DNA from 4 places in the Streptomyces sp. NPDC028314 genome. Region 2 is predicted to be linked to each of the others. Evidence: riboswitches for the same ligand, from Rfam matches in the RefSeq annotation. Region 2 holds a riboswitch; each other region holds the start of a gene.
The links. A riboswitch is a leader RNA that binds a small molecule or an ion and turns the genes downstream of it on or off. The one in region 2 is predicted to bind cobalamin.
Positions count from the first base shown of each region.

Region 1: it holds a riboswitch for cobalamin, as region 2 does, so the genes downstream of both, ACZ4TG_RS14675 (energy-coupling factor ABC transporter permease) here and metE (5-methyltetrahydropteroyltriglutamate--homocysteine S-methyltransferase) in region 2, are expected to answer to the same signal.
Region 3: it holds a riboswitch for cobalamin, as region 2 does, so the genes downstream of both, ACZ4TG_RS02765 (ABC transporter substrate-binding protein) here and metE (5-methyltetrahydropteroyltriglutamate--homocysteine S-methyltransferase) in region 2, are expected to answer to the same signal.
Region 4: it holds a riboswitch for cobalamin, as region 2 does, so the genes downstream of both, cobN (cobaltochelatase subunit CobN) here and metE (5-methyltetrahydropteroyltriglutamate--homocysteine S-methyltransferase) in region 2, are expected to answer to the same signal.

Region 1 is NZ_JBVHTP010000005.1:264,235-269,630, forward strand. Features, by position in the region: gene ACZ4TG_RS14655 (L-serine ammonia-lyase) at 1-938, shown strand, start outside; gene ACZ4TG_RS14660 (SsgA family sporulation/cell division regulator) at 1,177-1,584, shown strand; gene ACZ4TG_RS14665 (AMIN-like domain-containing (lipo)protein) at 1,729-2,232, shown strand; gene ACZ4TG_RS14670 (flavodoxin family protein) at 2,435-3,148, opposite strand; cobalamin riboswitch at 3,228-3,424, shown strand; gene ACZ4TG_RS14675 (energy-coupling factor ABC transporter permease) at 3,454-4,152, shown strand; gene ACZ4TG_RS14680 (energy-coupling factor ABC transporter substrate-binding protein) at 4,161-4,490, shown strand; gene cbiQ (cobalt ECF transporter T component CbiQ) at 4,494-5,243, shown strand; gene ACZ4TG_RS14690 (energy-coupling factor ABC transporter ATP-binding protein) at 5,240-5,396, shown strand, end outside.
Region 2 is NZ_JBVHTP010000001.1:797,491-802,886, reverse strand. Features, by position in the region: gene aceA (isocitrate lyase) at 1-327, shown strand, start outside; gene aceB (malate synthase A) at 417-2,015, shown strand; gene ACZ4TG_RS03620 (3-hydroxybutyryl-CoA dehydrogenase) at 2,012-2,896, shown strand; cobalamin riboswitch at 3,051-3,251, shown strand; gene metE (5-methyltetrahydropteroyltriglutamate--homocysteine S-methyltransferase) at 3,438-5,396, shown strand, end outside.
Region 3 is NZ_JBVHTP010000001.1:609,985-615,380, reverse strand. Features, by position in the region: gene ACZ4TG_RS02790 (DUF4352 domain-containing protein) at 150-701, opposite strand; tRNA gene ACZ4TG_RS02785 (tRNA-Trp) at 938-1,011, shown strand; gene ACZ4TG_RS02780 (TraR/DksA family transcriptional regulator) at 1,117-1,506, opposite strand; gene ACZ4TG_RS02775 (FxLYD domain-containing protein) at 1,984-2,385, shown strand; gene ACZ4TG_RS02770 (hypothetical protein) at 2,431-2,760, shown strand; cobalamin riboswitch at 2,787-2,927, shown strand; gene ACZ4TG_RS02765 (ABC transporter substrate-binding protein) at 2,963-3,952, shown strand; gene ACZ4TG_RS02760 (FecCD family ABC transporter permease) at 3,916-4,980, shown strand; gene ACZ4TG_RS02755 (ABC transporter ATP-binding protein) at 4,977-5,396, shown strand, end outside.
Region 4 is NZ_JBVHTP010000025.1:33,619-39,014, forward strand. Features, by position in the region: gene ACZ4TG_RS37200 (precorrin-2 C(20)-methyltransferase) at 1-619, opposite strand, end outside; gene ACZ4TG_RS37205 (precorrin-8X methylmutase) at 616-1,248, opposite strand; gene cobG (precorrin-3B synthase) at 1,268-2,569, opposite strand; cobalamin riboswitch at 2,895-3,021, shown strand; gene cobN (cobaltochelatase subunit CobN) at 3,061-5,396, shown strand, end outside.

The sequences.
Region 1 (5,396 bases), on a different contig from region 2:
CGTACTACTCGGTGGGCGGCGGTTTCGTCGTGGACGAGGACGCGGTCGGCGAGGACCGGATCAAGCTCGACGACACGGTGCTGAGGTTCCCCTTCCGCTCCGGTGACGAGATGCTGCGGCTGGCGAACGAGAACGGCCTGTCGATCTCCTCGATGATGCTGGAGAACGAGAAGGCCTGGCGCACGGAGGAGGAGATCCGCGAGGGCCTCCTGGAGATCTGGCGCGTCATGCAGGCCTGCGTCGCGCGCGGCATGTCCCGCGAGGGGATCCTGCCGGGCGGCCTGCGGGTCAAGCGCCGCGCCGCCGGCACCGCCCGCCAGCTGCGCGCCGAGGGCGACCCGCAGGCGCACGCCATGGAGTGGGCCACGCTGTACGCGATGGCCGTCAACGAGGAGAACGCGGCGGGCGGCCGGGTCGTCACCGCCCCCACCAACGGCGCCGCGGGCATCATCCCGGCGGTCCTGCACTACTACATGAACTTCGTGCCGGGCGCGGACGAGGACGGCGTGGTCCGCTTCCTCCTCGCGGCGGGCGCGATCGGCATGCTCTTCAAGGAGAACGCCTCGATCTCCGGCGCCGAGGTCGGCTGCCAGGGCGAGGTCGGCTCGGCCTGCTCCATGGCGGCCGGCGCCCTCGCCGAGGTGCTGGGCGGCACCCCGGAGCAGGTGGAGAACGCGGCCGAGATCGGCATGGAGCACAACCTCGGCCTGACCTGCGACCCGGTCGGCGGCCTGGTCCAGATCCCCTGCATCGAGCGCAACGGCATGGCGGCGGTCAAGGCCGTCACCGCGGCCAAGATGGCGATGCGCGGCGACGGCACCCACAAGGTCTCCCTCGACAAGGTCATCAAGACCATGAAGGAGACCGGCGCCGACATGAAGGTCAAGTACAAGGAGACCGCCCGCGGCGGCCTCGCGGTCAACGTCATCGAGTGCTGAACCGGACGCCGGGCTGAACCCCGGCGCGGTCGCGCCGGCCGGCGCGCCCGGCGCACCCCCGGTTCGGGCCCGCCCTCCCCCCGGAGGGCGGGCCCGCTCGCGTTCCGGCCCCCGCGCAAGAGGGGCCGGGCGGCCCGTCCGGCTCGGGACCTTCGGCCCGGGGAGCGGGGCCGGACGTGGGCTAGCTTGATCAGGGGGGCCGAAGAACGCCCCGCGCCGACAGAGAGGCGAACCCCCCATGGCCACCACGGAACACCGTGTCCTGCGGCTCCGGCTGGAGACCTCGCCCGCCCCCGTCCCGGTGCGGGGGGCCTTCGTGTACCGCTCGGACCGGCCCTACGAGCTCTGCGTCGACTTCGAGGGCGCGGGGGTGCACATCGCGCGCTGGGTGTTCTCCCGGGACCTGCTGCTCGACGGTCAGACCTGCGCCACGGGCGAGGGCGACATACAGGTGTGGCCTCGCTGGGCCGGCACCGAGCCGCGGGTCTTCCTGGCCCTGCGCGCCGGCGAGCACGGCTGTGTGATCTCCGCCCGCGCGAAGGACGTACGGGAGCTCTGCCGCCGGATGGTCGAGCTGGTCCCGCGCGGGCAGGAGACGCGCCACTACGACCTCGACGCCCAGCTGAGCGCCCTGCTGCCGCGGTGACGCCCGGCGGCGCCGGGGGCCGCTCCGGAGGGCGGGGACCCCGGTCGTGAGACTCGTGCCGGATTCCGTGCAACCGTCGGCGCCCGCGAGGTGTCTTCCCCTGTGAAACCGCTGTCCCCGTCTCTGGAGAATCGGGGGGACGTCATGAACCACCTACGTCGCCGTCAGCTCACCGCACTCGTCGCGGGCTCGCTGCTCGCCTCGGGCGTCGCGTTCGCCGCACCGGCGTCCGCCGCCACCCGCACCCTGTCCACCACGCTGGTCACCAACGCCCGCTGGGGCGGGCACTGCACCTACGACCGGCTCGTCATCGACCTTCAGGGATCCGCTCCCCCGGTCACCGTCACACCCGTTTCCGAGCTGATCTACGACGGGTCGGGCAAGCCCGTCCCGCTGGCCGGAAAGTACTTCCTGGAGATCCGCCTGCACCCGGCCGCCGGGCACACCGACGCGGGGCAGAACGTCTACCAGGGACCCCGGCTGCAGAAGATCTACCTGAACAAGCTCAAGGGCCTGGCCTACACGGGCGACTTCGAGGGGTACGTGACCTTCGGCGCCGCCTTCGACACCCCGCCCACGTACAACACCTCCGTGCTGCACGCGCCGGAGCGGTTCGTCGTCGACTTCCCGCATCCCGCCACCTGCTGACCGGTCACCGGGCCCGGGGGTCGCACGCCCCGGGCCCGGTGGGGCCGTCCGCGCGCCTCGCCCTGGCCGACGGGACGCGGCGGCGGCCCGGGCGCTGCTGGAGGAGGCGCTGGACGGCTGCCGGCGGATGAACGCGCTGCCGTTGCCGGCGCAGCCGGAGTCGGCGCTGGCGGAGGTGCCGGCCTGAGCGCCGGGACAGCCCTCAGCGGTGCTCGGGGTTCGGGAAGTCGAAGCGGCACCCGGCGTCCCACAGCGAGCGCTGGTTCCCGTGCGCGGGGATTCCGCCCGCCCGCTTGAGCAGGGCGGCCAGGTGCATCAGGTTCCAGCTCATGAAGGTGGTGTTCCGGTTGGTGAAGTCGTTCTCGGGGCCGCCCGAACCCGGGTCGAGGTACGAGGGGCCCGGTCCGGCCTCGCCGATCCAGCCCGCGTCCGCCTGCGGCGGGACGGCGTAGCCGAGGTGCTGGAGGCTGTAGAGGATGTTCATGGCGCAGTGTTTGACGCCGTCCTCGTTGCCGGTGATCAGTGCGCCGCCGACCCGCCCGTAGTAGGCGTACTGGCCGCGGTCGTTCAGAATCGAGGAGCAGGCGTAGAGCCGCTCGATGACCTGTTTCATGACGGAGCTGTTGTCACCGAGCCAGATGGGTCCGCACAGCACGAGGATGTCGGCGTCCATGATCTGGCTGTAGAGCACGGGCCACTGGTCGCTCTCCCAGCCGTGCTCGGTCATGTCGGGCCAGACACCGGTGGCGATGTCGTGGTCGACGGCCCGGATCAGGGAGGTCCGGGCGCCGGCCGCTTCCATGACCGCGCGGCTCCTGGCGATCAGGCCCTCGGTGTTGCTGGTCTCGGGTGAGCGCTTGAGCGTGCAGTTCACGTAGACGGCGGTGAGGTCTGAGTAGTCGTAGTCGTCGGCCACTCCCCCACCCTGCCCACGGCCGGGCGCCGCCCGCCAGCCGGCCGCGACCGGTCGGGTTGTTAGCGGTCCGCGTGGCCGACTAGGGTCATCGGGCCTTGGTGTTCGGGAAACCGGTGGGAAACCGGTGCGGCCCTCGCCACTGTGATCGGGAAGTCCGGCTCCACTCCCTCGCGGGAAGCCACTGGGCCCGCGCGGGAGACCGTACGGCCCCGGGAAGGCGGAGTCAGGGCATCAGTACCCGTGAGCCAGGAGACCGGTCAGGGCGCGTCGTCCATCCACGAGGTGCTGGAGAGGTCTCCCCACTCATGCATATTGCCGAGGGCTTTCTGCCCCCCTTGCACGCGGTCGCCTGGGGCGCCGCGTCCGCTCCCTTTGTCATACACGGGGTCCGCGCCCTCACCCGCGAGGTGAAGGCCAATCCCGAGAGCACGCTGCTGCTCGGTGCGTCCGGAGCATTCACTTTTGTCCTGTCCGCACTGAAGATCCCTTCCGTGACGGGCAGTTGTTCCCACCCCACCGGCACCGGACTCGGGGCGATCCTCTTCCGGCCGCCCATCATGGCGGTGCTCGGCACGATCACCCTGCTCTTCCAGGCGCTGCTGCTGGCCCACGGCGGGCTCACCACCCTCGGGGCGAACGCCTTCTCCATGGCGATCGCCGGGCCGTGGGCGGGCTACGGGGTCTACCGGCTGCTCAAGAAGTCCGGCCTGCCCCTGATGGTGACGGTGTTCTTCGGCGCGTTCTTCGCCGACCTCGTCACCTACTGCGTGACCAGCGTCCAGCTGGCGCTGGCCTTCCCCGACCCGGGCACCGGCTTCCTCGGCGCCCTCGCGAAGTTCGGGGGGATCTTCGCGGTCACGCAGATCCCGCTGGCGGTGAGCGAGGGGCTGCTGACGGTCCTCGTCATGCGGCTGCTGATGCAGTCCAGCAAGTCGGACCTGGTCCGGCTGGGGGTCGCCAAGCTGACCGCCCGTACCGGGAACAAGCAGGAGGCGGCGGTCTGATGAGCGGGATGACCAAGAACACGAAGATCAACCTCCTGCTGCTGCTCCTGGTGGCGGCGCTGGCCGTGCTCCCGATCGCGCTGGGGCTGGGCGAGGGCAAGGAGGAGCCGTTCACCGGCGCCGACGCGCAGGCCGAGGCGGCCATCACCGAGCTCAAGCCGGACTACGAGCCGTGGTTCTCCCCCCTGTACGAGCCCCCGTCCGGGGAGGTCGAGTCGGCGCTGTTCGCCCTCCAGGCGGCCCTCGGCGCGGGCGTGCTCGCGTACTACTTCGGCGTCCGCAAGGGCCGCCGCCAGGGTCTCGCCCAAGCCCGGTCGGCCGACACCACGGAGTCGTAGGCGGTGCTGCCGATCGACGTGGCGGCGCACTCCAGCCGCTGGCGCCGCCGCCATCCGCTGGAGAAGGCCCTGCTGGGATTCGGGCTGACCGTCACGGCCGTGGCCCTGCCGCCCTGGCCCGGCGGCCCGCTGGTCGCGGCGGCCACCCTCGCGGTGCTGCTCGGGCCCGCCGGGGTCGCCGGGCGGCAGCTGTGGCGGGCCTTCCGGATCCCGCTGGGGTTCTGCTTCACCGGGGCCCTGCCGCTGCTGTTCGCGGTGGGCGGCCCGGCCGGGCCGCTCTCCCTGGCGCCCGACGGGCCCCGGCACGCCGCCGAACTGCTGCTGCGCACCTCGGCGGCCTCGCTCGGGGTGCTGCTGTTCGCCTTCACCACCCCGGTGTCGGACGCCCTGCCCCGGCTGGTCCGGGCCGGCGTCCCGGCGCCGGTGGTCGACGTGGCCCTGGTCATGTACCGGATCGGGTTCCTGCTGCTGGACTCGATGACCCAGGTCCGCCGGGCCCAGGCGGCCCGGCTCGGGCACACCGGCCGGGCCGCGGCGTGGCGTTCGCTGGCCGGGCTCGCGGCGACCTCCTTCGTACGGGCCTTCGACCGCGCGGCGCGGCTCCAGGACGGGCTGGCGGGCCGCGGCTACGACGGCACGCTGCGGGTGCTGGTGCCCGAGGCGGCGCTGTCCTGGCGGTTCCTGGCCGCGTCGGGGGCGCTCCTGGCCTTCCTGATCACCCTGACCCTCACCCTGAAGGGGCTGTACCTGTGAACCCGTTGGTGGAACTGGCCGGCGCGGGATACGCCTACGAGGACGGCCCCGAGGTCCTCTCCGGCGTCGACTTCGGCATCGCGCGGGGCCGCGCCCTGGTCCTGCTGGGCCGCAACGGCAGCGGGAAGACCACCCTGATGCGGCTGCTGAGCG
Region 2 (5,396 bases):
AAGGCGGCCCTGGACGACGACCAGATCGCCAAGTTCCAGCGCGAGCTCGGCGCGATGGGCTACCGCTTCCAGTTCATCACCCTGGCGGGCTTCCACTCCCTCAACCACGGCATGTTCGACCTGGCCCGCGGCTACGCCGAGCACGGCATGACCGCCTACGTCGACCTCCAGGAGCGCGAGTTCGCCGCCCAGGCGCAGGGGTTCACCGCCGTCAAGCACCAGCGCGAGGTCGGCACCGGCTACTTCGACCTGGTCTCCACCGCCGTCAACCCGGCTTCCTCGACCACCGCGCTCGCCGGTTCCACCGAGGAAGAGCAGTTCCACTAGACGACTCAGTCAGCCGGCCAAGCCGATTTCCGACGGGTGCCCGGGGACGTCCCCCTCGGGCACCCACCGCCCCCGTTGAGGAGAACCGCATGCCCCTCTCGTCCCTGACCAGCAGTGTCCAGGTTCTCGGTGCACCGGGTGAACGCCACGAGGAGATCCTCACCCCCGAGGCCCTGGAGTTCATCGGCCGGCTCGACGCCGCGTTCGCGGACCGCCGCCTGGAGATCCTCAAGGAGCGCCGCCGCCGCTCGGGCCACCTGGCCGGCGGCACCCCGCTCGACTTCCCGCTCGCCACGCGCACCGTCCGCGACGATCCCGGGTGGAGGGTCGCACCGCCCGGACCCGGCCTCACCGACCGCCGCGTCGAGATCACCGGCCCGCCCGATCGGCGGATGGCCGTCAACGCCCTGAACTCCGGCGCCCAGGTGTGGATGGCCGACTTTGAGGACGCCACGGCCCCCACCTGGGACAACGTCATCGGCGGCCAGCTCAACCTGCTCGACGCCATCGAACGGCGCATCGACTTCACCACCCCCGAGGGCAAGGAGTACCGCCTCGGCGAGAACCTCGCGACCATCATGGTCCGCCCGCGGGGCTGGCACCTCACCGAGGAACACCTGGAGACCGACGGCCGCCCCCTGTCCGCGTCGCTCGTCGACTTCGGCCTGTACTTCTTCCACTGCGCCCGGCGCCAGATCGACGCCGGCCACGGCCCGTACTTCTACCTCCCCAAGCTGGAGAACCGGTACGAGGCCCGCCTGTGGAACGACGTCTTCCTGCTCGCGCAGGAACTCCTCGGCATCCCCCGCGGCACCGTCCGCGCGACGGTGCTCATCGAGACGATCACGGCCGCGTTCGAGATGGAGGAGATCCTCCACGAACTGCGCGAGCACAGCGCCGGTCTCAACGCGGGCCGCTGGGACTACCTCTTCAGCCTGATCAAGACCTTCGGCCATCGCACCGACTTCCAGCTCCCCGACCGCGCCAAGGTCACCATGACCGCCCCCTTCATGCGCGCCTACACGGAGCTGCTCGTGCGCACCTGCCACCGGCGCGGGGCCCACGCCATCGGCGGCATGGCCGCGCACGTCCCCAGCCGGGACGCGGAAGCCAACACCGCCGCCCTCGCGAAGGTCCGCCTCGACAAGGAGCGGGAGGCCGAGGACGGCTTCGACGGCTCCTGGGTCGCCCACCCGGGGCTGGTACCGGTATGCCGCGAGGTCTTCGACGGAGTCCTGGAGGAACGGCCCAACCAACTGGAGCGGACGCGTGAGGACGTCGAGGTCACGCCCGCCGACCTGCTGTCCGTCCGCCGGATCGCCGCCCCGCCCACCCGCGAGGGCATCCGCTCCAACGTGGCCGTGGCGCTGCGCTACTTCGACGCCTGGCTGCGCGGCAGCGGCGCCGTCGCGCTGAACGGGCTGATGGAGGACGCCGCGACCGCCGAGATCGCCCGCGTGCAGATCTGGCAGTGGCTCCGCCACGACAGGGTGGACCGGGGGACGGTCATCGACCTCCTCGACGCCGAATGCGCCGCCCTGGAGGCCGAGGACCCGCAGGCGCTCGCGCTCGAAGCCCGGGAGGTCTTCGTGGACACCGCACTCTCGGTCCGGCTGCCCGCCTTCTTCACCCCCGAGGCCTACACCCGCCACCTCGTGCGCCGCGCCGCCGCGCAGGTGTCCGCGTGAGCGCCCCCGCGCAGCCGGCCCGCATCCTGCGCGTCGGGGTCGTCGGCGGAGGCCAGATGGGCGCCGGCATCGCGGAGGTGTGTGCCCGCGCCGGCCTCGACACCGTCGTCGCCGAGGCGGACGCCACCGCCGCCCGCGCCGCCCGGGAGCGTGTCGCCGTCTCCTTGGAGCGCGCGGTCCAGCGGGGCAAACTCGACCGGATCTCCGCCGAGGACGCCCTGGCCCGCCTGGTGTTCACCGGCGACCTGGAGGATCTCGCCGACCGGCAGCTCGTCATCGAGGCCGTCACCGAGAACCCCGAGGCCAAGTCGGACGTCTTCACCAGCCTCGACAAGATCGTGGAGGATCCGGAGGCGATCCTCGCCACCAACACCTCCGCGATCCCCATCATGCGGCTCGGCATGGCCACCCGCCGCGCCGACCGGGTGGTGGGCCTGCACTTCTTCAACCCCGTCCCCGTGCTGCCGCTGGTGGAGGTCGTCTCCTCCCTCCACACCTCCCGGGAGACGGTCGCCGCCGTCGAGGCCTTCGCCCGTGACGCCCTGGGCAAGACCACGGTCCGGTCCCAGGACCGGGCCGGCTTCGTGGTCAACGCGCTGCTGATCCCCTACCTCCTCTCGGCCATCCGCATGGCCGAATCCGGCTTCGCCAGTCCCGCCGACGTGGACGCCGGGATGGAACTGGGCTGCGCCCACCCGATGGGCCCGCTCAAGCTCGCCGACCTGATCGGCCTGGACACGGTCGCGGCGATCGCCGAGTCCCTCTACGAGGAGTTCAAGGAACCCCTGTACGCCCCGCCCCCGCTGCTCCAGCGGATGGTTCAGGCGGGGCTGTTGGGCCGCAAGAGCGCCCGGGGGTTCCACACATACGGCCGGGGCTGAGGGGTTCCGGCACGTCTCCAGGGCAGAGGGTGCGCCGGAGACGCGGGAGAACGGCGCGGGTGGGGCGAGTGGTGTCGCCCCACCCGCGCCGCGTCTCATTCGGCCGTCCGGCATCTGGACACCTGTGTTCGTGTTCCGGTCGACCGACCTAGGGTGGGTGTCGCAGCTGGTTCGCCCCGTCCGCCAGGCGGAATGCGTCGTAAGAGGGAACCCGGTGGGAATCCGGGACTGCCCCGCAGCGGTGAGTGGGAACGACCGCCGTCATACGCACTGGGCCCGTACGGGTCTGGGAAGCGACGGCCAGTAGGAGTCCGCCCGAACGGGCGACGCGCCCACGAGTCCGAAGACCTGCCCGTTGCCCGCGCGCGACCGATCGCGCACGGAAATCCGGTGACCTCGTGGGCGGGTCGGCGACACACATCAGGCGGGCGTCCGCGCGTACCCCCGTGTACGCGCCAGCGGCGGTCCGCCCGGTTCGTCATCCCTTCGCGCCCCGACCCGTCACCGGGTCCATGGAGACATGCTCGCGAAGGAGAGTTCCGTGACCCGCAAGCCCGCAGCCGCGGCAACACAGGCCACCGTGTACGGATACCCCCGCCAGGGACAGAACCGGGAACTGAAGAAGGCCGTAGAGGGGTACTGGAAGGGCCGCGTCAGCGCCGAAGCCCTCCAGGAGACCGCCCGGGACCTGCGCCGCGGCGCCTGGCAGCAGCTGGCGGACGCCGGCATCGACGAGGTTCCGACCGGCGACTTCTCGTACTACGACCACGTCCTCGACACCAGCGTGATGGTCGGCGCGATCCCGGCCCGCCACCGCGCCGCCGTCGAAGCCGACCCGCTCGACGGGTACTTCGCGATGGCCCGCGGCACCCAGGACGTGGCCCCGCTGGAGATGACCAAGTGGTTCGACACCAACTACCACTACCTGGTCCCCGAGCTCGGCCCCGACACCGTCTTCACCGCGGACCCCGCCCAGCAGGTCACCGAGCTGACGGAGGCCCTCGCCCTCGGCCACACCGCCCGGCCCGTGCTGGTCGGCCCGGTCACCTACCTGCTCCTGGCCAAGCCCGCCCCCGGAGTCCCCGCCGGCTTCGAGCCGATCACCCTGCTGGACCGGCTGCTGCCCGTCTACGCCCGGGTGCTGGCAGAGCTGCGGGCCGCGGGCGCCGAGTGGGTCCAACTCGACGAGCCGGCCCTGGTCCAGGACCGCACCCCGGCCGACCTGAACGCCGCCGCCCGCACCTACCGGGAGCTCGGCGCCCTGACCGAGCGCCCCAAGCTGCTCGTCGCCTCCTACTTCGACCGGCTCGGCGAAGCCCTGCCCGTCCTGGCCAAGGCGCCCGTCGAGGGCCTCGCGCTGGACTTCACCGACCGGGCGGCCGCCAACCTCGCCGACCTCGCGGCCGTGGGCGGGCTGCCGGGCAAGCGCCTGGTCGCCGGAGTCGTCAACGGCCGCAACATCTGGATCAACGACCACCAGAAGTCGCTGACCACCCTCGGCACCCTGCTGGGCCTCGCCGACCGGGTCGACGTCGCCGCCTCCTGCTCCCTGCTGCACGTCCCGCTGGACGCGGCCGTCGAGCGGGACATCGACCCCCAGATCCGGCGCTGGCTGGCCTTCGCCCGGCAGAAGACCGCCGAGATCACCACCCTGGCGCGCGGCCTGGCCCAGGGCACCGACGCGATCGCGGCCGAACTCGCCGCCAACCGGGCCGATCTGGCCTCCCGCGCCCACTCCGCGATCACCCACGACCCGGCGGTCCGCGCCCGCACCGCCGCCGTCACCGACGAGGACGGCCGCCGCGCCCAGCCCTACGCCGAGCGCGCCGCCGCCCAGCGCGCCCACCTGGGCCTGCCGCTGCTGCCCACGACGACCATCGGGTCCTTCCCGCAGACCGACGAACTGCGCGTGGCCCGCGCGGACCTGCGGGCCGGCCGCATCGACACCGCCGGGTACGAGGAGCGCATCAGGGACGAGATCCGAGAGGTCCTCTCCTTCCAGGAGAAGGCCGGGATCGACGTCCTCGTGCACGGCGAACCCGAACGCAACGACATGGTGCAGTACTTCGCCGAGCAGCTCACCGGCTACCTCGCGACCCAGCACGGCTGGGTCCAGTCCTACGGCACCCGCTACGTGCGCCCGCCGGTCCTGGCCGGGGACATCTCCCGCCCGGAGCCGATGACCGTGCGCTGGACGACGTACGCGCAGTCGCTGACGGCCCGGCCGGTCAAGGGCATGCTGACCGGCCCGGTCACCATGCTCGCCTGGTCCTTCGTACGCGACGACCAGCCCCTCGGCGAGACCGCCCGCCAGGTCGGACTCGCCCTGCGCGACGAGGTCGACGACCTCGAGGCGGCCGGGACATCGGTCATCCAGGTGGACGAGCCGGCGCTGCGCGAGACCCTGCCGCTGCGCGGCGACGGCCACGCCGACTACCTGGCGTGGGCCACCGAGTCCTTCCGGCTCACGACCTCCGGCGTGCGGCCGGACACCCAGATC
Region 3 (5,396 bases), 190 kb from region 2:
CGGAGTGAGAACAAGTTCTACTGTTGCTTGCGTGGTAAGTCACTACATACGCCGAGGTAATTTCCGGCCGCTTCGGGGCCGGTGGCCCCGCGCAGCCCCGTGACGCCCGTGACGCCCGTGGCGCCGGGGTCGCAAGCGGCGGCCTCGTCCTAGGGGAGGCTCCACTGGGCCACGTCGTCGGCGAGTCCGGCGTTCAGGGCGAACTGCACTGCGGCGGGGGAGCTTTCGGCGGGGATCCGGAAGGCGATGAACCCGAGCGCGGTGTCGCCGGGGTCGAGGGTGACGGTGGCGGGAAACGCCGGTCCCGCGTCGGTGGGGGTGTCGGATCCGGTGTAGCGCCGCCCGGAGGTGTCGAGCAGGTGCGCGGCGGGCGCGGGGGAGTCCTCGTACGGGGCCGTGCCGGTGTTCTCCAGCTTCAGCTGTACGGCGACCAGCCGGCCCGCGCCCTCGGGCGCGGGCCCCGTCGGGCTCGCCGGCTTCGCGGGGTCGGCCACCTTCGTCAGGGTGACGTCGAGGCGCTCGCCGGGCCGGGTGCCGGCCAGGGAAACGGTCTCGGAGGAGCCGGTCGGATCGCCGGGCCCGGAGTGGGCGGGGGCGTGGCCGGCCGGTGCGGCGCCGAGTGCGGCGGTGGCGAGCAGCACGAGAGCGGCGAGCGGGCTCCGGAGGCGGCGCGCGGCTCCCGTGATCCGCGTACGGCGCATGGCGGCACCTCCTTCACTGCCCCCCGCCCACGATCCTCCGCGGGTGGCGCTCGCGCCACCCGCGGAGGATCGTGGGCGGGGCCGCCGGCCCGGGCCCCCGGCACGGATCGGCTCGGGCGACCCGCTCGCCGCCGCCCGGACCTCCGGGGCACCCGTACGCGCTCGGAAATTCCCCCAGTTGACCACCGAATTCGGTGGATCTTCGGGCCGAGCCATGTCATGGTTGGTCTCGCCGAAGGGGTGTAGCTCAGCTGGCCAGAGCAACGGTCTCCAAAACCGTAGGTCGCAGGTTCGACTCCTGCCGCCCCTGCAAGAAGCAGCACCAGCGTGGATGCGCAGAACGCCCAGGTGGGAGACCTCTTCCCAGCTGGGCGTTCGTCATCTCCCGGCGTCGAGGTCACCGCCCCGGCTTCGGTCAGCCGCGGCCGGCCTCGGCGCAGCGTACGCATGTCGTCGCCGCCGGGCGTACCTCCAGGCGGGCCTCCGGTATCGGCTCGCCGCACCCCTCACACCGCCCGTAGACGCCTTGCTCCAGGCGGTCCAGTGCGTGGTCCAGCTCCCCCAGGTACGCGTTGGCCTGGGCGAGCAGGGCTGCGACATGGGCACGCTCGAAAGCGGTGCTGGACCCTTCCGGATCGTGCTCGTCGTCGACCGCCACGAGGGCGTTCGCCTCGACGATGCCGTCGAAGTCGCGCCTCAAGGCCGCGATCTGCGCACGTGTCGAGGCCTGCTCGGCCGCGATCCGTTCACGGACGACCGAGGGGAAGTCCGTAGCGGAAGGGGGAGGATCGGGCGTACCGCTCATGCGTGCGACAACGTCGGGGCGGGGGTGTGCATTCCGCGCTCCATGAGCGCGGTGGCCACGGCCGAATGCCGAGAGACCGGCGCTGACCTGCGGACACGCAGCAGCCCTCCCGTGGGGAGGCCGGGAGGGGCGTGCGCCCGGGATGGTCCGGGGCCACACCATATGCACTGCTGCGGGTCTGCGGGTAGCCATGTGACAGGAGAGGTTCCGGATGGGGCGGAGCCGGCCGACGGTCCGGGCGCACGGTGTCCGGATGCGCGCGGGAAGCCGCGGCCCCAGGGTGGATGCATGTCGGACCAGTCGCCACCGCCGGGACAGGAGCCTCCCCGCTGGGGTCAGCGGCCTCCGCCGGGATACGGAACACCGCAGCCGCCCGGAGCGTCGTGGGGGTCTCCGCCGCCTCCGAGGAAGGGCAGCACCGGCCGGATCATCGGGCTGTCCTGCCTGGGGGCCATTGGTCTGCTGCTGCTCATCGGCGTGATCGGCGCCCTCCTGACCGTGTCCGGCGGAGGAGAACCCGACCGGCGCCCGGCCGTGCCGCCGAGCCCGTCGGTCTCGGGGACGCTCACCCCGTCGGCCGGTGAGAGGCCGGCGACCACCGGGCCCGCGGGCGACGTGAAGATCACCGGGTGCGAGCTCGACCCGGACACGGGCTGGGGGAGCGCCGAGCTGCTGATCACCAACCGGTCCTCCAAGTCGAGCAGCTACATCATCAGCGTGGAGTTCGTCGACGCGTCGAACAAGCGGCTCGGCGAGGCCGCCGCGTTCTCGAACAACCTCGCGCCGGGGCAGAGCGCGCGGACCACGGCGCAGGGGCTGGAGCAGATCCAGGACAGGATCAGCTGCCGGATCACGGACGTGACCCGCTACGCCTCCTGACCCGGCCCGGATGCGACCGGAGACCTCCCGCCGCATCGTGGTGGCATGGAGCATGCGCCGATCGTCGTGCACCGGATCTCCGTCTCGGGCGGCCGGAGGGTCACCATCCGCGTCCAGGAGCAGGACCCGGGCCTGGCCCAGGAGCAGGCCCAAGAGCAGGCCCAGCCCCAGGAGCAGGGGGAGCCCCGGGCCCCGGATCGGGAGCAGGTCCTGGGCCTGGCCCACAGTGACGCGGACGTGATCGAACTCCTGCGCCGGGCCGGGGTGGCGGACCCCGACGAACTCGTGCTCGGCGAGGAAACCCCGCTGCTCAGCTGGGAGGGCGACGAGCCCCACGTCTACCTGCCCGCCCCGCCCGACCCCGACGGGTTCTGAGAGCGCTCGCCCGGTCCGCACCCGGGCGTCTGGCAGACTTGGCAGGGTTCTCCCAGGCGGTGCAGGACAGGAAACCGGTGCGAATCCGGTGCGGTCCCGCCACTGTGACCGGAATCCGCCCCGCGCGGATCCGGGAGTCAGACACTGACGCACCGCCTCTTCACTTCGACCGGGGACGAGGATCCCCCGGAGAGGCTTCGCCATGCCGCGTTCCCGCGCTGTTCTGCGCTCGCTCATACCCCTCGCGCTGCTCGCGCCCCTTGCCGCCTGCGGGGGTTCGCCGGGCGGGAAGGACGCCGCCGCGCGCGCCGGCGCCGTGCCCGGGTTCCCGTACACCGTCGCCAACTGCGGTGTCAGCACCACCTACCAGGTCCCGCCCGAGCGCGTGGTCACCCTGAACCAGCACACCACCGAGATCATGCTGGCCCTGGGACTGGAGCGGAAACTGGTCGGCACCGCCTACCTGGACGACGCCGTCCTGCCCGCCTACCGGCCCGCGTACGAGAAGACGAAGGTGCTGGCCAAGGAGTACCCCTCCAAGGAGGTCCTCCTCGGCGCCAACCCCGATTTCGTGTACGGCGGTTACGCCAGCGCCTTCGACAAGGCGCAGGGCCGCGACCGCGAGGGACTGGCCGGGTCCGGCGTCAACTCCCGTCTCAGCGTGGAGTACTGCACCCAGGGGCCGGTCGGGCTGGACCAGCTCAAGACCGAGATCACCGAAGTGGCGCACACCTTCGGCGTACCGGAGCGCGGCGCCGAGCTCATCGCGGACGAGCAGCACCGCATCGAGGCCGTCACCGCGCGGGTGAAGGACAAGGCCAAGCCGTCCGTCTTCGTCTACGACTCGGGCGAGGCCTCCGCCTTCACCTCGGGAGGCAACGGCATCGGCAACGAGATCGTCTCCCTCGCCGGGGGGACGAACGTGTTCGCCGACCTCAAGGACACCTTCGGCGACGTCGCCTGGGAGAAGGTCATCGAGCGGGCACCCGAGGTCGTCCTGATCTTCGACTACGGCGGCACCACCGTCGAGGCCAAGAAGCAGCGCCTGTTGAACGACCCGGCCCTGGCGCAGGTTCCCGCCGTCAAGAACCAGCGGTTCGTGGTGCTGCCGCTGTCCTCGGCCGTGCTCGGAGTACGCGTCCCCGACGCCGTCGAATCCCTGGGCCGCCAGCTGCACCCCGACGCCGCGTGAGCTCGCGCCGTACCCCGGCCGCCCTCGTGCTCCTCGCCGCGGCGCTCATCGCGTCCGCCGTCGCGGGCCTCGCCCTGGGACCGGTACGGATCGCCCCCGGCCAGGTGCTCGACATCGTGCTCGCGGGCCCCGGACCGGGCGGCGGGGCCTTCGGCTCGATCGTGTGGGACGTCAGGATGCCGCGCGTGCTGCTCGGCGCCGTCGTCGGCGCCGGACTCGCCGTGGCGGGCACCGTCCTGCAGGCCCTCGTGCGCAACCAGCTCGCCGACCCCTTCCTGCTCGGCGCCTCCTCGGGGGCGTCGGCCGGGGCCGTGCTGGTGATCGTCTTCGGTACGGGGACCCTCGGATTCGCGGGCGGGGCGGGCGTGCCGCTCGCGGCGTTCGCCGGGTCCATGGGCGCGCTCGTCGCCGTCTACGCGATGGCGCGGCGCGGCGGCACCATGACCACCGGCCGGCTGATCCTGGCCGGGGTCGCCGTCCAGTACATCCTGTCGGCCCTCACCAGCCTGGTGCTGGTGCTGGCGGCACACCCCGACCAGATCCGCAGCGTCCTCTTCTGGACCCTCGGCGGGCTGGGCGGTGCCCGCTGGGACGAACTCGCCCTGCCCACGGCCGCGCTGCTCCTCGGCACCGGCCTGCTCCTCGCCCTCGCCCGGCCGCTGGACCTGCTGCTCGCCGGGGAGGAGGGCGCACACACCCTCGGCCTGGACACGGCCCGGTTCCGGGCCGCCGTGTTCGTCCTCACCTCCCTCGTCATCGGTGTGCTGGTCGCCTACAGCGGCGCGATCGGCTTCGTCGGGCTGATGGTTCCGCACGCCGCCCGGATGGCGGTGGGCGCCGGACACCGGGCGCTGCTGCCGGTGGCCGCGCTGGGCGGGGCGGTGTTCCTGACACTGTCCGATCTGGCGGCCCGTACGGCCGCGGCGCCGCAGGAGATACCCGTCGGCGTGGTCACGGCACTCGTCGGCGGGCCGTTCTTCCTGTGGATGCTGCGCAGGTCCACCCGTACCGAGGGGGTGGCCGGATGAGCCTGCTGACGGGACGCCCGGTGGAACTCCGCGTCGAGGCCCTCCGTTACGAGGTCGAAGGCAAGACGGTGCTGCACGGAATCGACCTCACCGCCCGGCCCGGCGAGACCGTCGCAGTGGTCGGGCCCAACGGCAGCGGCAAGACCACCCTGCTGCGCTGTGTCTACGGCACCCTGCGCCCCGCCTCCGGCCGGGTGCTGCTGGACGGGGTCGACGCGGCGTCGCTGGGCGTCAAGGACAGGGCCAGGCGGGTGGCGGTCGTCCCGCAGGACGCGGCCGGCACCTTCGGGCTGTCGGTCCGCGAGGTCGTCGCCATGGGCCGCAGCCCGCACAAGCGGTTCTGGGAACAGGACGGACCCGACGACGCCCGGCGCGTCGGCGAGGCCCTGGAGACCGTCGGCGCGGCCGCCTTCGCC
Region 4 (5,396 bases), on a different contig from region 2:
CGGCCAGCCGCCCGCTGTTGTCCATGGCCCGGCGCACGGCGGGGAAGGTGCGGCCGAGCTTCATCACGACCGCCGAGTCGGTGGCGGCGAGCCGGGCGGTGAGCTCCTCCTCCGGCAGGGTGCCGGGCAGGATGGTCAGGACCTCCTCGCCCTCCACCAGCGGGGTGCCGAGGCGGGCGGCGGCGGCGCTCACCGAGGTCACGCCGGGGATCACCTCGGCCTCGTAGCGGTCCGCGAGCCGCTTGTGCATGTGCATGTACGAGCCGTAGAAGAGCGGGTCGCCCTCCGCGAGCACGGCCACGGTCCGGCCGGCGTCCAGGTGTGCGGCCAGGCGGGCGGCGGAGGCCTCGTAGAACTCCTCCATCGCGCCCTGGTAGCCGCCGGGGTGGTCGGTGGTCTCGGTGGTGACCGGGTAGACCAGCGGCTCCTCGACGTGGTCCGCGCGCAGGTGCTTCGCGGCGATCGAGCGGGCGATGGAGCGGCCGTGGCGGGCCGAGTGGTACGCGACGACGTCCGCCTCCGCGATCACCTCGACGGCGCGCAGGGTCATCAGGGACGGGTCGCCGGGACCGAGCCCGACCCCGTAGAGCTTGCCCGCAGTCCTCGCTTCGGCGCTCATTCGGCCACGCTCGCAATGGCGTTGACGGCCGCCGCGGCGATCGCGCTGCCGCCGCGCCGGCCCCGGACGATCAGGTGGTCGAGCCCCGAGGAGTGCGCGGCGAGCGCGTCCTTGGACTCGGCCGCGCCGATGAAGCCGACGGGGACGCCGATGACGGCGGCGGGGCGCGGGGCACCCTCCTCGATCATCTCCAGCAGCCGGAACAGCGCGGTCGGGGCGTTGCCCACGGCGATCACCGAGCCCTCCAGCAGGCCCCGGTCGCGCCAGACTTCGAGCGCGGCGGCGCTGCGCGTGGTGCCCATCTTCGCGGCGAGCTCCGGCACGGCCGGGTCGGAGAGGGTGCAGACGACCTCGTTGCCGGCCGGCAGCCGCTTGCGGGTGACCCCGCTGGCGACCATCTGTACGTCGCAGAGGACGGGCGCGCCGGCCTCCAGGGCGGCGCGCGCCCGCAGTACGACCTCCGGGGTGTAGCCCAGGTCCTGGGGCAGGTCGGTCATCCCGCAGGCGTGGATCATGCGCACCGCGACCTGGGCGACCGATGCGGGCAGCCCGGAGAGATCCGCCTCGGCGCGGATCGTGGCAAAGGACTGGCGGTAGATGGCCGCGCCGTCCTTCTCGTACTCAAACACGGTGCACTCGCTCATTTCTTCACTGCGGTTCGGGGGCTTCGGGGGTCTGACGGGCGGCCGCGAGGGCCTGTGCAAGTTCGGTGGCCGGTACGTCCTGCCGTACGGGGCGGCCCGGTGCGGCGACCCGGTACCCGGCCGGGGTGGCGACCAGGTCCACCCAGGCGGCGCCGCGCGGATGCCCGCAGCGCCGCTCGCAGCCTGACCAGTGCACGGGCAGCGGCCCGCGCGCCCGCTCCGCGACGGCCCGCGCGTCGGCGCGCACGTCCGCGAGGGACTTGGCGCAACCGGGCCGTCCCGTACAGGCGGTGACGGTCTCCCAGGGGCTGTCCGGGGCGGTGACCAGCCCGGCGCCCTCGATGCGGTCCGCGCCGGGGGCCGGCCGCCGGGCATCGGCCGAGGGCAGCACGACGCTGCGCCACGGGGTGACGCGCAGCTCGCCGCGCCCCTCGCCGGCCACCTCCGCGAGGACCCGCCACTGGGCGGAGCTCAGCCGTCCCAGCGGCGGCAGTACGCACAGGGCCGCGCGGCCGCCGGCGCCCCCCGGCCGGGGCGGGGGCGCGTACGGCCAGGCCACCTCGCCACAGGGCTCGGCCGCGATCCCGGCGGCTTCGAGCCGCCGGGCGAACTCCGCCGCCTCCAGGGGGTGTTCGGGGGGCAGTTCGGACACCCGCCAGGCGCGGGTGCCGGCCGCCTCGGCGGTGTCGAGGAAGTATCCGGCGGCCAGCAGCGCCGCCCGGGGGGCGTCCGCCGCCGCCAGCTCCACGGCGTCGGCGGCCCGGCCCAGGCGGACCAGCGCCCGGCCGTCCGGCCTGCCGAGCACGGTCACGTCGGGGCCCAGCGCGGCCACGTCGCCGCGCCCGTCGTCGAAGGCGAACAGGAACCGCCCGGACAGGGCGGTCGCCCGGGAGCCGGCGCACAGCAGCCGGTCGAACTCCACGGCCCAGGGCAGCACGTCGGGCCGGGCAGGGCCCTCCAGTCCGGACAGCGGGGTCGCCACGATGTTCCGTACCCGCTCGTGGCCCGGCGCGGGCAGCAGGCCCGCCGCGTCCAGCAGCTCCGCCAGCGCACCGCCGCAGCCGTCCGCGAGCCCGCGGAGCTGGACGTTGCCGCGCGAGGTCAGCTCCAGGTGCCCGTCCCCGAACCGGTCGGCGGCGAGCGCCAGCGCGTCCGCCTGGCCGGCCGTGAGCAGGCCCGCCGGAATCCGGACCCGCGCCAGGAACCCGTCGTCCGCCGCATGCAGCCGCAGCGCGCCGGGGCAGGCGTCGCCACGGTCCCGTATGACGGGTTCGTCCCGCGATGCGTCGGAGGGGGGCGTGGGCATGGCCGCGAGCATACCCACCATTACGACGCCCCGACCTGTGTCCGTCACCACCCCGCCCAGCCCCACCAGGCACATCCACCCCCGCCGGACACATCCAACCCCGCCAGGCACATCCAACCCCGCCAGGCACCTCCAGCCTCGCCGGCGTTTGAGGCGCGGGGTCCGGGGCAGAGCCCCGGCAACGGCGCCGCACCCGGCAACCCACCACCCCGAGCCAGCGCAGCATCACGGCAGAGCCCCGGCAACGGCGCCGCGCCCAACCGCCCACCCCACCCCGCCGAGCCAGCGCAGCGCCACGGCCGCCTAGGATGACCTTTCGGCAGGCCAAACGGCCCGCCGTCGCCGAGGACGGCGACATGGGAGGAAGCCCGGTGAGATTCCGGCGCGGTCCCGCCACTGTGAACCCCGCGGAGCGATCGGCGGGGTGAGTCAGGAACTCCCGCTGTCCTCACTGCCCGGGGCGCGGAAACCCCGAGGAAGGCTGCCGCCGCATGATCCTGCTGCTGTCGACGTCCGACACCGATCTGCTCAGCGCCCGCGCCGCGGACGGCCCCGTCCCATACCGGTTCGCGAACCCCTCCCGCCTTCCCCTGGACGACCTGCCCGGCCTCCTGGAGGGGGCCGACCTGGTCGTCGTACGCCTCCTGGGCGGCCTGCGCGCCTGGCAGGACGGCCTCGACCTGCTGCTGGCCCCCGGCCAGCACCGCCCGGTCGTGGTGCTGACCGGCGAACAGGCCCCGGACGCCCAGCTGATGGAGGCCTCGACCGTCCCGATCGGCATCGCCGCCGAGGCACACGGCTACCTCGCGCACGGCGGCCCGGCCAACCTGGACCAGCTGGCGCGGTTCCTCTCCGACACCGTCCTGCTCACCGGACACGGCTTCGAGCCCCCGGCCGCGGCCCCCACCTGGGGCCCGCTGGAGCGCACCCCGCAGCGGACCGAGGGCCCGCGGATCGCGGTGCTCTACTACCGCGCCCACCAGATGAGCGGCAACACCGGCTTCGTGCACGCCCTCTGCGAGGCCGTCGAGGCCCAGGAGGCCCAGGCGGTCCCCCTGTACGTCTCCTCCCTGCGCACGCCGGAGCCGGAGCTGATCGCCGAGCTGGAGTCCGCGGACGCCATCGTCACCACCGTCCTCGCGGCGGGCGGCACCCGCCCCGCGACGGCCTCGGCCGGCGGCGACGACGAGTCCTGGGACGCGGGGGCGCTCGCCGCGCTCGGCGTGCCGATCCTCCAGGCCCTGTGCCTGACCGGCTCCCGCAGCGCCTGGGAGGAGAACGACGAGGGCCTGTCCCCGCTCGACGCCGCCACCCAGGTCGCGGTGCCGGAGTTCGACGGCCGGCTGATCACCGTCCCGTTCTCCTTCAAGGAGCTCGACGAGGACGGCCTGCCCGCCTACGTGGCGGACCCCGAGCGGGCCGCGCGGGTCGCGGGGATCGCCGTACGCCACGCCCGGCTGCGGCACATCGAGCGCCGGGACAAGAAGATCGCGCTGGTCCTGTCGGCCTACCCGACCAAGCACTCCCGCATCGGCAACGCGGTCGGCCTCGACACCCCCGCAAGCGCCGTGGAACTGCTGCGCACCCTCATCGCGGGCGGCTACGACTTCGGCCCCGTCGAGGAGATCCCGGGCCTGGTCTCCGGTGACGGCGACGAGCTGATCCGCGCCCTGATCGAGGCCGGCGGCCACGACCAGGACTGGCTCACCGAGGAGCAGCTCGCCCGCAACCCCGTCCGCATCCCGGCCGCCGACTACAAGCGGTGGTACGGGCAGCTTCCCGCGGAGCTGCGCGAGCAGGTCGAGGAGCACTGGGGCGAGGCGCCGGGCAACATGTTCGTCGACCGCTCGGCCAACCCCGAGGGCGACATCGTCCTGGCGGCGCTGCGCCGCGGGAACCTGCTCATCCTGATCCAGCCGCCGCGCGGCTTCGGCGAGAACCCGATCGCGATCTACCACGACCCGGACCTGCCGCCCTCGCACCACTACCTGGCCGCGTACCGCTGGATCCAGGCCCGCGCCGAGGACGGCGGCTTCGGCGCCGACGCGATGATCCACCTGGGCAAGCACGGCAACCTGGAGTGGCTGCCGGGCAAGAACGCGGGCCTGTCCGCGTCCTGCGCCCCGGACGCCGCGCTCGGCGACCTCCCCCTCATCTACCCGTTCCTCGTCAACGACCCGGGCGAGGGCACCCAGGCCAAGCGCCGGGTGCACGCCACCCTGGTCGACCACCTGGTGCCGCCGATGGCCCGCGCGGAGTCGTACGGCGACATCGCCCGTCTGGAGCAGCACCTGGACGAGTACGCGCAGATCTCCGCGATGGACCCGGCGAAGCTGCCCGCGATCCGCGCGCAGATCTGGACGCTCATCCAGGCCGCGAAGCTCCACCACGACCTGGGGCTCGAAGAGCGCCCGGACGACGAGGGCTTCGACGACTTCCTGCTGCACGTCGACGGCTGGCTGTGCGAGGTCAAGGACGCCCAGATCCGCGACGGTCTGCACGTGCTCGGCGGCGCCCCCACCGGTGCGTCCCGGGTCAACCTGGTCCTCGCGATCCTGCGCGCCCGCCAGATCTGGGGCGGCACCACGGCCCTGCCCGGCCTGCGCGAGGCCCTCGGCCTCGACGAGTCCGCGGCCACCCGCACCACCGCCGACCAGGCGGAGGAGACGGCCCGCGCGCTGGTGCAGGCGATGGAGGACGCGGACTGGGCCCCGGAGGCGGTGGCCGAGGTCGCCGCCGGGCACTCGGCGGACGTGGCGGCCGTGCTGGACTTCGCGGCCCGCGAGGTCGTGCCGCGCCTGGCCGGCACCACCGACGAGATCGCCCA